DNA from 2 places in the Pseudoduganella sp. RAF19 genome. Region 2 is predicted to be linked to the other one. Evidence: riboswitches for the same ligand, from Rfam matches in the RefSeq annotation. Region 2 holds a riboswitch; the other holds the start of a gene.

Region 1 (5,935 bases), on a different contig from region 2:
CGTCTGATGCCTGAGCAGGAGAAGCTCAACCTGTTCGCCAATCTGGCAGGTCCGATGAGTCAGGTCAGCGATGAGATTATTCAGCGGCAGCTGGAGCATTTCGACAAGGCCGATCCGGCTTATGGCGCCGGCGTGCGCGCGGCCTTGAAGGCGCGCGGCCGCAACATCGCTTAAAACCCACGGCGTAACCCTGGTGGCAGCCACATCGTGGCTGCCACCTGCTTCTGCCGTGGGTTGTACAATGACGGAAATCCGATCAACCCAGATCATCTGAACGGGACCGTAATGACCATCAAGATCAGCCAGAATTTCGACTCCGGCGCCATCGAAGTGCTGCGCGCTGACAGCGCAGCCAACATCGAACTGAACCTCCGCAAAGACTCGCACGCAGACATCCACCAGTGGTTCCACTTCCGCCTGCAGGGCGCGCGCGGCGAGGCCGTGACGATGCGCTTCCTGAACGCGGGCCAGGCGACCTACGCCAAGGGTTTCGAGGACTACCACGCCGCAGCGAGCTATGACGGTGAAAACTGGTTCCGTGTGCCGACGTCCTTCGACGGCCAGGTCATGACCATCAAGCACACCCCGCACAACGACAGCGTCTACTACGCCTACTTCGAGCCGTATTCGTGGGAGCGCCACCTGCGCCTGCTGGGCGAAGTGGCCGAGAATCCGGTCGCCCGCGTGCTGGATATCGGCTCCACCGTCGATGGCCGTGACATGAACCTGGTCGTGATCGGCGAGCCGGAAGCGGAAAAGAAAATCTGGTTCATCGCGCGCCAGCACCCTGGCGAGTCGATGGCCGAATGGTTCATCGAAGGCCTGATCGACTGCCTGCTGGACGATGCCAACCCGATCGCACGCAAGCTGCTGCAGCGCTGCTGCTTCTACATCGTGCCGAACATGAATCCGGACGGCTCCGTGCGCGGCAACCTGCGCACCAACGCATCCGGCGCGAACCTGAACCGTGAGTGGATGACCCCATCGCTGGAGCGTTCGCCTGAAGTGCTGTGCGTGAAGCAGAAAATTCACGAAACCGGCGTGGACATGTTCTTCGACATCCACGGCGACGAAGCGCTGCCTTACAACTTCGTGGCCGGTAACGAGATGCTGGAGAACTTCACAGCCGAACAGATGGCGCGCCAGAAGAACTTCATCGAGCGCTACAAGCAGTCCAGCCCGGACTTCCAGGACAAATACGGCTACGCGCCGTCCAAGTACAAGGAAGACATGCTGACGCTGGCGTCCAAGTACATCGGCCACCACTTCAAGGTGCTGTCGCTGACGCTGGAAATGCCGTTCAAGGATAACGCCGACCTGCCGGTGCCGACCGTGGGCTGGAACGGTTCGCGCAGTGCGGCGCTGGGTGCGGCCATCCTGCAGCCTATCCTGCTGTCGCTGGACGAGTAAACATGGGCGTCGAGATCGAACGCAAATTCCTCGTGACGAACGAGGACTGGAAGCAGCAGGGCGAGCCTGTGCTGCTGCGCCAGGGCTATCTGTCCTCCAACGCGGAGCGCACCGTGCGCGTTCGCATCGAAGGCGATAAGGCGGTCTTGACGATCAAAACTAAAAACGTCGGCGCCAGCCGCGGCGAGTGGGAGTATCCGCTGCCGATGGCCGACGCCGTCGAGTTTCTCGACAATGTGTGCGAGAAACCCATCATTGAAAAATACCGCCGCAAGATTCCTTTCGGCGGCTTCACCTGGGAAGTCGATGAATTCCTGGGCGTGAATGCCGGGCTGGTCATTGCCGAGATCGAACTCCCCAGCGAAAACCAGCGTTTCGACAAGCCTGATTGGGCAGGCGAGGATGTGACTCATGATCCCCGCTACTACAACTCCTGCCTGATCAAGCAGCCTTACACTACTTGGTAACAGCGCGGTAGTACAAGGTGCTGTTGCCGGCTGCGTCACGCGCGCTGGCGTACAGGCTGTGGCTACCGGCGGCGATGCTGGTTGTGTTCCAGGTGTAGGACATGGTACTGCCCGAACCGTTTGCCACTTTCACACCATCGATGTACAGCGCCAGGGTCAGACCTGCCGGGCCGCTGTTGTCGGAGGCATCGATCTTCACGTTGACCAGGCCAGTCACTTTGCCCGCCACCGGATTGCTGATGGTGACCACCGGCTTGATGGTGTCCTTCACCGGAGCCGCAACCACGTTGGCCACGTTCACCGAGACTGGCGCGGACGATGCCACATTGCCTGCCGCGTCGTAGGCGACCGCGATCAGCGAGGCCATGCCGTTCACTACACCTTTGGAATCCCAGGAGAAGGCGAAAGGCGCTGCGCTGTCGGTGGCAACCACGGTGTTGTTCACCTTCAGTTCAACGCGCGACACGCCGACGTTGTCAGCCGCGTTCACGTTGATAGCAACGGTGCCGAACACGGTGCTGCTGGCGGCTGGCGAAGCAATTGCCACGGTCGGCGCGGTGGTGTCCTTCGGAGTGGACGCTGCAATCGCGGCATCCACCGCAGCGGCGGCATTCACGCGGCCGTAACCGTAGTAGATGTCGCGGCCTGGCGTGCCCAGATCGACAGCGGTGGAATACATCAGGCTTTCGATCTTGGCCGGGTCCAGCGATGGATTGGCCGACATCATCAGCGCTGCCACACCGGCTGCCACCGGGCTGGCGAAAGACGTGCCGTTCCAGCCGCCGTAGCCGCCGCCCGCTACGGTGGTGTAGATGCTCGAACCTGGCGCGGACAGTGAAACGAAGCTGCCGTAGCTGGAGAAGCTGGAGCGGCTGTCGGTGCTGTCGGTGGCCGACACGGCGATCATGGTGGTGGTCGGCGTGAAGCCTTCATCGCGGTTGCTGTTACCGGCCGAGACGAACAGCAGGCCGCCCTTGCTCTTCAGGTATTGTGCGGCGCTCTGCACAGCGGCGCTGGCGGGAACGCTGGCGTAGCTGATGTTCACCACGCGCGCGCCATGGTCGGCCGCATAGGTCACGGCGCTGGCCATGGTCGAGTAGTAGGCGTAGCAGGAGTTGGTGGCGGCGTCCTTGTAGGCGATACGGATCGGCATGATCTTCGCGTTACCGGCCACGCCAGCGACGCCCGCGCCATTGTTCATGGCCGCGGCAGCGGTGCCGGCGACCGCGGTGCCGTGGCCGCACACGTCGCTGGTGTCGGCGTTATTGCTGTACACGTTCCAGCCGGGGACGATGTGCGGCGCCAGGTCGGGGTGGGTGCTGTCCACGCCGCTGTCCAGAATGGCAATGGTGACGCCTGCGCCCTGGGCTTTATCCCAGGCAGTGTTGGCGCCGATTTTGCTGATATGCCATTCGCTGCCCAGGTAAGGGTCATTGGTGACCGCGCTCAGCTTCACGCGGCGGTCCACTTCCACGTACTTGAAGTTCGGGTTCTTGCGCAGTTCAGCCACGACCGACTTTTCATTGCCGTTGCCGGGCAGGTCGACGATGTGGATATTACTTTGACCCATCTTGCGGCGCTTGCCGCCGTGCGGGCGCAGGGCTTCGTCAAAATTGGCCGTACTCAGGCCTTCGCGCGGTTCGACCAGGATGCGGCCGCGCGCATATTCGCCTTCAGGCGCGTCGTCCGTTGCGTTGTGGGCAGCATAGGCTGCGGGAATCATGGCGGCCATGGCCGCGGTCATTGCGAGGAGGGAAATGCTGTGCTTCTTCATTGGGTAGTTAAGTCCAGTTTTCAAAAAATTACCGAAAAGCGGACTGCCCGCCGGTCGGGCGACCGGTGTGAAGAGCTCACCACCGGGATGGGCCCGGGGTTGACGAGTCTGGCAGTCCTGCCGTCGCAGAGGGCCTTGGCCTCTTGACCGTTGACTTTGCGTCCCGCGCTCACACGCGGTTTGCTTTTTACAGATTTATTGAAACGCGATGGTAACGAACTCGGCGACCTGCCGCAAACGAATTCTCAATCGTGCGCGCGGGTGTTGCGGATGTGTCTGGACGGGGTTGAAACTAGATGGCAGAAGGCTAAATGGTGCGAAATAGGCGCGAATTAGGCAAGAAATAGGCGAGAAATAGGGAGGGACCCCATCTAGCTTTGGCTAAATAGGGTCCGGCCCCATTGCGGTCAGTGGAAGTGCTCGGTGCCGGTGGGGGCGTCTTCCGGCATCTCGGCGTGGACCAGTTCGCCGGAGGGATCGGCAAACAGGGGAGCGCCGCAGTCGTCGCAGTACTCAGCGACGTATTTTTCGCCCAGCTTCTTCACCTGCGAAACGCCAGCCTCGTTCAGGTGCTCGATGATTTCTTCCACCGGCGTACGCGGCTTCAGCATGGCGGTCAGGTGGCCGGCGGTAATCGGGCCTTCCGGCGGCGTGCCTTCTTCGTCTTCCTGGCCATACAGCGGCCACACCACGCCGTAGATCACGTCGCTGTCGCTGCGGCGGGTGAACGCCACGCGGTATTCGTCGATCTGGCCGTCCGGCGCGGATTCGTCGCCGAAGCCCGCAATCACCGCGCGCAGTTCGTTTGGCTCGCAGGACAGCGAATGCGTCAGATAATGCACCGCAGCGCGGATCGAGACGGGACGAATCAGCTTGTCCGCCTCGCGGCAGGCCATGTAGTACGCTTCCGGCAACAGCAGCTCGATGCCGCAGCCCGGCAGCAGGCGTGCAACGGTCGGCTCGGCCTGGGTCTTCCAGGCTTCCAGCGCATTCTTGCGCTCTTCGCCCGGATTCATGCCCGCCGCCTGCATCTGCCAGCGGAACAGGGGAGCGCCATGTTGCGCTACCACCGCCACCATCAGGTAGCGTGTATCGGCCAGGAAGGGCGCGGTTTCCGGCGTCTTGGTTTCCGACTTCACGGCCACGCCCTTCAGCGCGGACTGGCCCAGCTTGTGCGTCTTCGAATAGGCTTCCGCGTGGGTGCGCGGCAGCTGGTCGATCGAATACAAAGTAGACGACATCGCCATATGCGTGCCATCCGCCAGCAGGTGAGCGGAGAAGTGGGCCGACAGCGTGTTCAGAATCTCGCCCGGAATCTGGCCGGATGCGATGGAAAAGCGCGTCCAGGCCAGGACCGGCGCGGCCACGAGCAGCACATCGTACTCGCGCGATTCACCGTCCACTTCCACCACGATGGTGTCGGACTCGCTTACCGCTTCCACGCTATCCATGAGGACGTCGTAAGCGTTCAAATCCACGCTGAACAGGGAGTTCAGGGCGGCATCAATGGTGTCCTGATGGCCGGTGCGCAGCAGCTTGTGCAGCTGCGTGTCCAGCGTTCGCTCCCAGTTACGCTCTTCAATCCGGGAGGCTGCCTGGCCCACGGCTTGGGCTAGGTTCAGAAGGCGCTGGCTGTCGGCGGACAATTTCTGGGTTGAATCTTTGGATGGTCGACGCATAGCGCTTTTGCTCAGTGTAAAAAGGAAACCTTGTCACATATATTGTAGTGGATTCGGCAAGAAAGGGCGCCCAAAAACAAAAACGCCGGCGAGCCGGCGTTTTATTCAGAACCAGAGGCGGGAACCTGGTGGCTGCCACATCGTGGCAGCCACCTGTTTTACGCCGTAGGTTTTTAAGCAGCCAGCAGCTGGCGCAGAACGAACGGCAGGATGCCGCCGTGCTTGTAGTAGTCTACTTCGATCGGGGTATCGATACGCAGCAGCACTTGCACTTCCTGCTTGGAGCCGTCGGCGCGGTGGATCACCAGGGTAGCCTGTTGCTGTGGCTTGATTTCGCCTTCCAGACCCTTCAGGTCATACACTTCCTTGCCGGTGATGTTCAGCGACTCGACGGAATCGTTGCCGATGAACTGCAGTGGCAGCACGCCCATGCCCACCAGGTTGGAGCGGTGGATACGCTCGAAGGAACGGCAGATCACAGCCTTCACGCCCAGCAGCTGGGTGCCCTTGGCTGCCCAGTCACGGGAAGAGCCGGTACCGTATTCTTCGCCGCCGAAGATCATGGTCGGGGTGCCCGCGTCGATGTACTTCATCGCTGCGTCGTA
Region 2 (5,935 bases):
TGATCAACTACGCCAAGATGAACAACCTGAAGTTTTCGACCTTCCGCCGCACGGTCATTGGTGGTTCGGCATGTCCGCCCGCAATGATGGATACGCTGATGGACGACTTTGGCGTGGATGTCGTGCATGCCTGGGGGATGACGGAGATGTCGCCGCTGGGCACCGCTTGCGGACTGCTGGCGCGGCACGAAAAACTGCCGCGCGAGGAGCAGCGCAAGATCCTGCGCAAGCAAGGCCATGCAATTTATGGCGTCGACATGCGCATCGTCGATGACGACGGCCAGGAACTGCCTTGGGATGGAACGTCCTTCGGCCACTTGCAGGTGCGCGGTCCGTGGATCATCTCGTCCTATTTCAAGGAAGAGGGCGGTAGCGTACTGGACCGGGGTTGGTTCCCGACCGGCGACGTGGCCACCATTGATGAAGACGGCTTCATGCAGATCACCGACCGCAGCAAGGATGTGATCAAATCCGGCGGCGAATGGATTGGCACCATCGATCTGGAAAATATTGCCGTCGCTCATCCAGCTGTGATGCAGGCGGCCTGCATTGGCATCCGCCATCCAAAATGGGACGAGCGTCCGCTACTCATCGTCGTCAAAAAAACGAGTGCGGAAGTCAGCCGTGACGAACTGCTGAGCTTCTTCGAGGGCAAAATTGCCAAATGGTGGATGCCGGACGATGTGGTCTTTGTCGAAGCGCTGCCGGTTGGCGGCACCGGAAAAATTCAGAAGAATAAGCTGCGGGAACAGTTCAAGGACTACGAGCTACCAACAGTAACGCGAAGTAATTAAAGTGGCCGAAAATCACCATTAAGTGCTTGATTTTAAAAGATTTAGTGTCGGAAATTCTTACAACTGATGACTGCGCATGCAAATCGCAAGCTGTAACTATTTGATTACACGTTGGTTCGATATTTAGGCACGACTTATGCATCCTTTTTGTGCAGAACAACACAGGGGGGTGTCATGAAACTCTTACAAAAGTCGCTGGGAGCATGTGCTGGTGCAATAGCTTTACTGTTTAGCATGAGTGCGCAGGCTGATACCGTATTAGACCTGACCACAGCTGGAGCAAGCCATTCGCTGAATGGCGCAACCTACACCCAGGTACCGGCTCAGCCGACCGGTAGCGGTGTACTTAAATCATTTGTCCGCATCCGGGACAACGCAGACCTGGTGCAAGGGTACAACACCACGGTTAGCGGAACTTATCAGAACGATGGTTCCGACACCTTCAACCATGAGGTGACCGTTGGCCAGATCGGCTTTATCGATCTTGGCGGCGGCAATCTGGTGATGCGCTTCTTGCTCGACATTAATCAGACGAAGGAGAGCCCGCTGCTGAGTCTCGATGACGTGCAGATTTATATTTCCGGCACGCCGAACCAGTCCATCGAGCCTACTATGACTCAGGGGTCAACCTTAAACCTGGGAACACTGGTCTATCAGTTGGATCAAGGCGGCATTGGTGGGCAGAATAATCAGGCCCAGCTGAACTATGCGCTGAATACCGGCAGCGGTAGCGGCGACATGTTCCTGGATATTCCGTTCTCGATGTTCGACGCGGCATTCAACACAGCCGGTCTGGGCACGGATGCAGCAAAGAACGGCGCGTACATTTACCTGTATTCGAGGTTCGGGACAAGTCCCACCCTGGACCCGGGCCTGTCGCCGAACAATGACGGCTATGAGGAATGGGCGTATATCAAAGGAGCCCCTGTGAACGGCGAATGCGTCCCTACTCCTCAGAACCCTTGCGGCGGTCCGCCACAAGAAATTCCTGAACCGGGCACGCTGGCGCTGCTGGGCGCCGGTCTTCTGGGGCTGGCGTATAAGCGCCGGAAGCAGACTTAAACAAGCGCCTCCCATTAAAAACGGCAGCCGAGGCTGCCGTTTTTTTATTGCCGCTGATCTTACTTGCTCGAGACGGTTTCGGTGGTGGTGGAAGTGTTGCCTGCTTTATCCTTCGCCACCGCCTGGATAGTGTGGTTACCGGTGGCGGCTTTCTTGGTGTTCCAGCTGTACGACAGGCTGGAGCCAGTACCGGATGCCTTCAGCGCGCCGTCCACATACAGCGACAGGGCGATGTTAGCGTTGCCGCTGTTGTCGGTGGCGTTCACGGTCACGCTGACGTTGCCGCGTACAGTACCGCCGTTGGTCGGGTTGGTGATCTTCACGACCGGCGCGGTGGTGTCCGTGACTGGCGTGGTGGTGGTCGTGTTGGAGACGTTCACCGAGATAGGCGTGGAGGAGGCCACGTTGCCGGCCGCGTCATAGGCGACGGCGGTCAGGGTTGCCATGCCGTTTGCTACACCTTTCGAATCCCAGGCGAAGGCGAACGGTGCCGAGCTGTCGGACGCGACCACGGTGTTGTTCACCTTCAGGTCAACACGTGCCACGCCCACGTTGTCGCTGGCGTTCACGTTGACGGCGACAGAACCGGAAACCGTACTGCTAGCCAGCGGCGCGGCAATTGCCACGGTAGGCGCAGTGGTGTCAGCTGGAGGTGGCGTCGTTGCGCTGCCTGCGGCGGCTGCCACTGCAGCCGCAGCGTTCACACGGCCGTAGCCGAATTGCGGATCGCGGCCGGCGGTGCCCAGGTCAACCGCGGTGGAGTACAGGATGCTTTCGACCTTGCTGTTGCTCAGCGATGGGTTGGCGGACATCACCAGCGCTGCCACACCGGCGGCAACCGGGGAGGAGAACGAGGTGCCGTTCACCGCGCCATAGGTGCCGTCTTGTGCGGTGGTGTAAATGCCTGCACCTGGCGCGGCCAGCGAGACGAAGTTGCCGTAGCTGGAGAAGCTGGCGCGGGCGTCGGTGCTGTCGGTCGCGGACACAGCGATCATGCTGGTGGTCGGGGTGTAGCCTTCGTCGCGGTTGTAGTTACCGGCGGAGACGAACAGCAGGCCGCCCTTGCTCTTCAGGTAGTTGGCAGCGCTGATCACGGCCGAGCTGGTCGGCATGGCAGCGTAGCTGACGTTCACCACGCGGGCGCCATGGTCGGCCGCCCAGGTAATGCCGCTGGCAATGGTCGAGAAGTAGGCGTAGCAGCCGTAGGTCGGATCGACGTAAGCGATACGCACCGGCATGATCTTGGCCTGGCCGGCGACACCGGCCACACCCGTGCCATTGTTCATGGCAGCGGCGGCAGCGCCGGCGACTTTGGTGCCGTGACCGCAGACGTCGGCGGTATTGGTGTTGTTGTCGTAGATGTTATAGCCAGGCACCATGTGCGAAGCCAGGTCGGGAACCGGGTCGACGCCGGAGTCCAGAATCGCGATGGTCACGCCTGCGCCCTGGGCTTTATCCCAGGCCGCGTCGGCGCCGATCTTGCTGATGTGCCACTCGCTGCCCAGGTACGGGTCATTGGTGGTGGTGGTCGGTTCAACGCGCTTGTCCAGCTCGGCGTATTTGAAGTTAGGGTCGTTTTTCAGGGCATCGACAACCTGCTGCTCGGAGCCGGCAGCAGTGTCAACCAGGTGCAGATTGCTCTGACCCAGCTTGCGCTTCTTGCCGCCGCCGTGGGTCTTCAACACTTTATCGAAATTTTCGTCGGTCAAGCCGGCACGTGGTTCAACCAGGATGCGGCCGCGGGCGAATTGTTCCGCGGCCGGTTTGTCGGCGCGGGCAGCAGGCGCCATTGCGAGGAGCGCGGCGGCAACTGCGAATACGGTGAGGGAAGTATTGGAGAGGCGGGCTGCGGTGGAGCGGTTCTTCATAGATGGAAGTCCAGTTTTCAAAGTTTCAGAAAAGCGGACTGCCAACTGGTCTCGTGACCAGTGCGAAGAAGACAGCACTCGGCTCAGCCGAAGAGCTGTATCTGGCAGTCCTGCCGTCATAGAGATTTAAAAAATCCCTTTAGACCGTAGACTTTGCGACCCATGCTTTCGCGTGGTGTGCCTTTGTCAGATTTCTGCGTCAGATCTTAATTGACGAATTGCGGGTAAGCAATCGCTATCTTTAATTAAGTTTTCTGTTGTTGCACATTAGTCTGAACACTATGCAAAGTTGGTTTGCGTAATTTTAACTGATCGAAAGATTGAACGTATACAATGACTTACGTCAATTATGCGCAGCAACTATTCTGATGCAAGTGACAATAATAATATATAGTACAGATAAATAAAAACCGGGCAATAAGCCCGGCTTTTAATATTATTAATTACTGTTGATTTAGCGGCTGGTAACTTGCACCTGGGTATTGGTGGTATTGCCCGCTTTATCCTTGGCGACGGCTTGGATCACGTGATTGCCGGCAGTGGCTTTCTTGGCGTTCCAGCTGTAAGACATGCTTGCGCCGCTGCCGCTGGCCTTCAATGCGCCGTCGATATACAGAGACATCGAGATGCCGGCCGCGCCGCTGTTGTCCGAAGAGCTCAGGGTAATGTTGACGTTGCCGGTCACGGTGCCGCCGTTGGTCGGATTGGTGATGGCCAGGGCCGGAGCGGTGGTGTCAGCAACCGGCGGGGTCACGCTGTTCGACACGTTGACCGAAACCGGGGTGGAGGAAGCCACATTGCCTGCGGCATCATAAGCGACAGCAACCAGGGTGTTCATACCGTTTGCGGCGCCAGTCGAGTTCCAGGAGAAGCTGAACGGGCCGGCGGTATCCGAGGCGACCACAGTGTTGTTGACTTTGAGATCGACACGGGCCACACCAACATTGTCGGCCGCGTTGACGCTGACGATCACGCTGCCGGAAACGGTGCCGTTAGCGGAAGGCGAGGTGATTGCCACGGTCGGAGCAGTAGTGTCGGGTGCCGGGGCGCTAGATGCGGCCGCAGCGACAGCCGCCGCGGCGTTCACGCGGCCGTAACCGAAGTAAGGATCTTTGCCGGCCGCGCCCAGATCGGTTGCGGTAGAGTACAGCAGGCTTTCCACCTTGCTGTTGCTCAGGGTCGGGTTGGCCGACATCATCAGTGCTGCCACGGCAGCTGCGATCGGGGCCGAGAACGAGGTGCCGTTCACGGCGCCGTAGGCACCGCCTTGGGCGGTGGTGTAGATGCCGGAGCCTGGCGCGGACAGATTAACGTAAGCGCCGAAGCTGGAGAAGCTGGCCAGAGCGTCATTGCTGTCGGTGGCAGACACGGCGATCATGGAATCGGTCGGGGTGTAGCCATCATCCTTGGCGTAGTTGCCGGCGGAGACGAACACCAGGCCGCCCTTGCTCTTCATGTAGTTCGACGCGCTGATGATGGCCGAGCTGGTTGGCAGAGCAGCGTAGCTGACGTTGGCGATACGGGCGCCGTGGTCGGCCGCCCAGGTGATGCCGCTGGCGATGGTCGAGAAGTAAGCGTAGCAGCCGTAGGTCGGGTCAACGTAAGCGATACGGACCGGCATGATCTTGGCTTGGCCCGCAACGCCAGCAACGCCGGCGCCGTTGTTGGAGGTCGCAGCCGCTGCGCCGGCGACCTTGGTGCCGTGGCCGCAGACGTCGGCGGTGTTGGTGTTGTTGTCGTAGATGTTGTAACCGGCAACCATATTGGCAGCCAGGTCAGGGACGGCGTCCACGCCGGAATCCAGGATGGCGATGGTCACGCCGGCACCCTGGGTAGTGTCCCAGGCGGTGTCAGCGCCGATTTTGCTGATGTGCCATTCGCTGCCCAGGTAGGGGTCGTTAGTGGTCGCGGTAACAGGCACGCGCTGATCCAGTTCAGCGAACTTCAGGCTTGGGTGCTTTTTCAGCAGTGCCACGACGGCTTTTTCGGAGGCATTGGCCGGCAGGTCAACGATGTGCAGGTTGCTCTGGCCCAGCTTGCGCGCTTTACCGCCATGAACTTTCAGAATGTTGGCGAACTCGTCGGCGGTGAGGCCGGCGCGCGGTTCAACGATAATGCGGCCACGGGCATAATCCTGGGCGTTGTCGTTGGCAGCGAAGGCAGGGGCGGCGAAGCCAGCCAGGGCGGCAGCGATAGCAGCGGAGGTGATGG

The links. A riboswitch is a leader RNA that binds a small molecule or an ion and turns the genes downstream of it on or off. The one in region 2 is predicted to bind cyclic di-GMP.
Region 1: another riboswitch for cyclic di-GMP. It lies ahead of AB4Z19_RS10815 (S8 family serine peptidase); the one in region 2 lies ahead of AB4Z19_RS06400 (S8 family serine peptidase).

The regions. Positions count from the first base shown of each region.
Region 1 is NZ_JBFREF010000003.1:640,337-646,271, forward strand. It holds gene AB4Z19_RS10800 (catalase) at 1-174, shown strand, start outside; gene AB4Z19_RS10805 (M14 family metallopeptidase) at 286-1,410, shown strand; gene AB4Z19_RS10810 (CYTH domain-containing protein) at 1,413-1,877, shown strand; gene AB4Z19_RS10815 (S8 family serine peptidase) at 1,867-3,651, opposite strand; cyclic di-GMP riboswitch class I at 3,759-3,846, opposite strand; gene AB4Z19_RS10820 (DUF2863 family protein) at 4,059-5,330, opposite strand; gene acnA (aconitate hydratase AcnA) at 5,504-5,935, opposite strand, start outside.
Region 2 is NZ_JBFREF010000002.1:389,621-395,555, forward strand. It holds gene AB4Z19_RS06390 (3-(methylthio)propionyl-CoA ligase) at 1-794, shown strand, start outside; gene AB4Z19_RS06395 (PEP-CTERM sorting domain-containing protein) at 969-1,856, shown strand; gene AB4Z19_RS06400 (S8 family serine peptidase) at 1,916-3,724, opposite strand; cyclic di-GMP riboswitch class I at 3,825-3,916, opposite strand; gene AB4Z19_RS06405 (S8 family serine peptidase) at 4,179-5,935, opposite strand, start outside.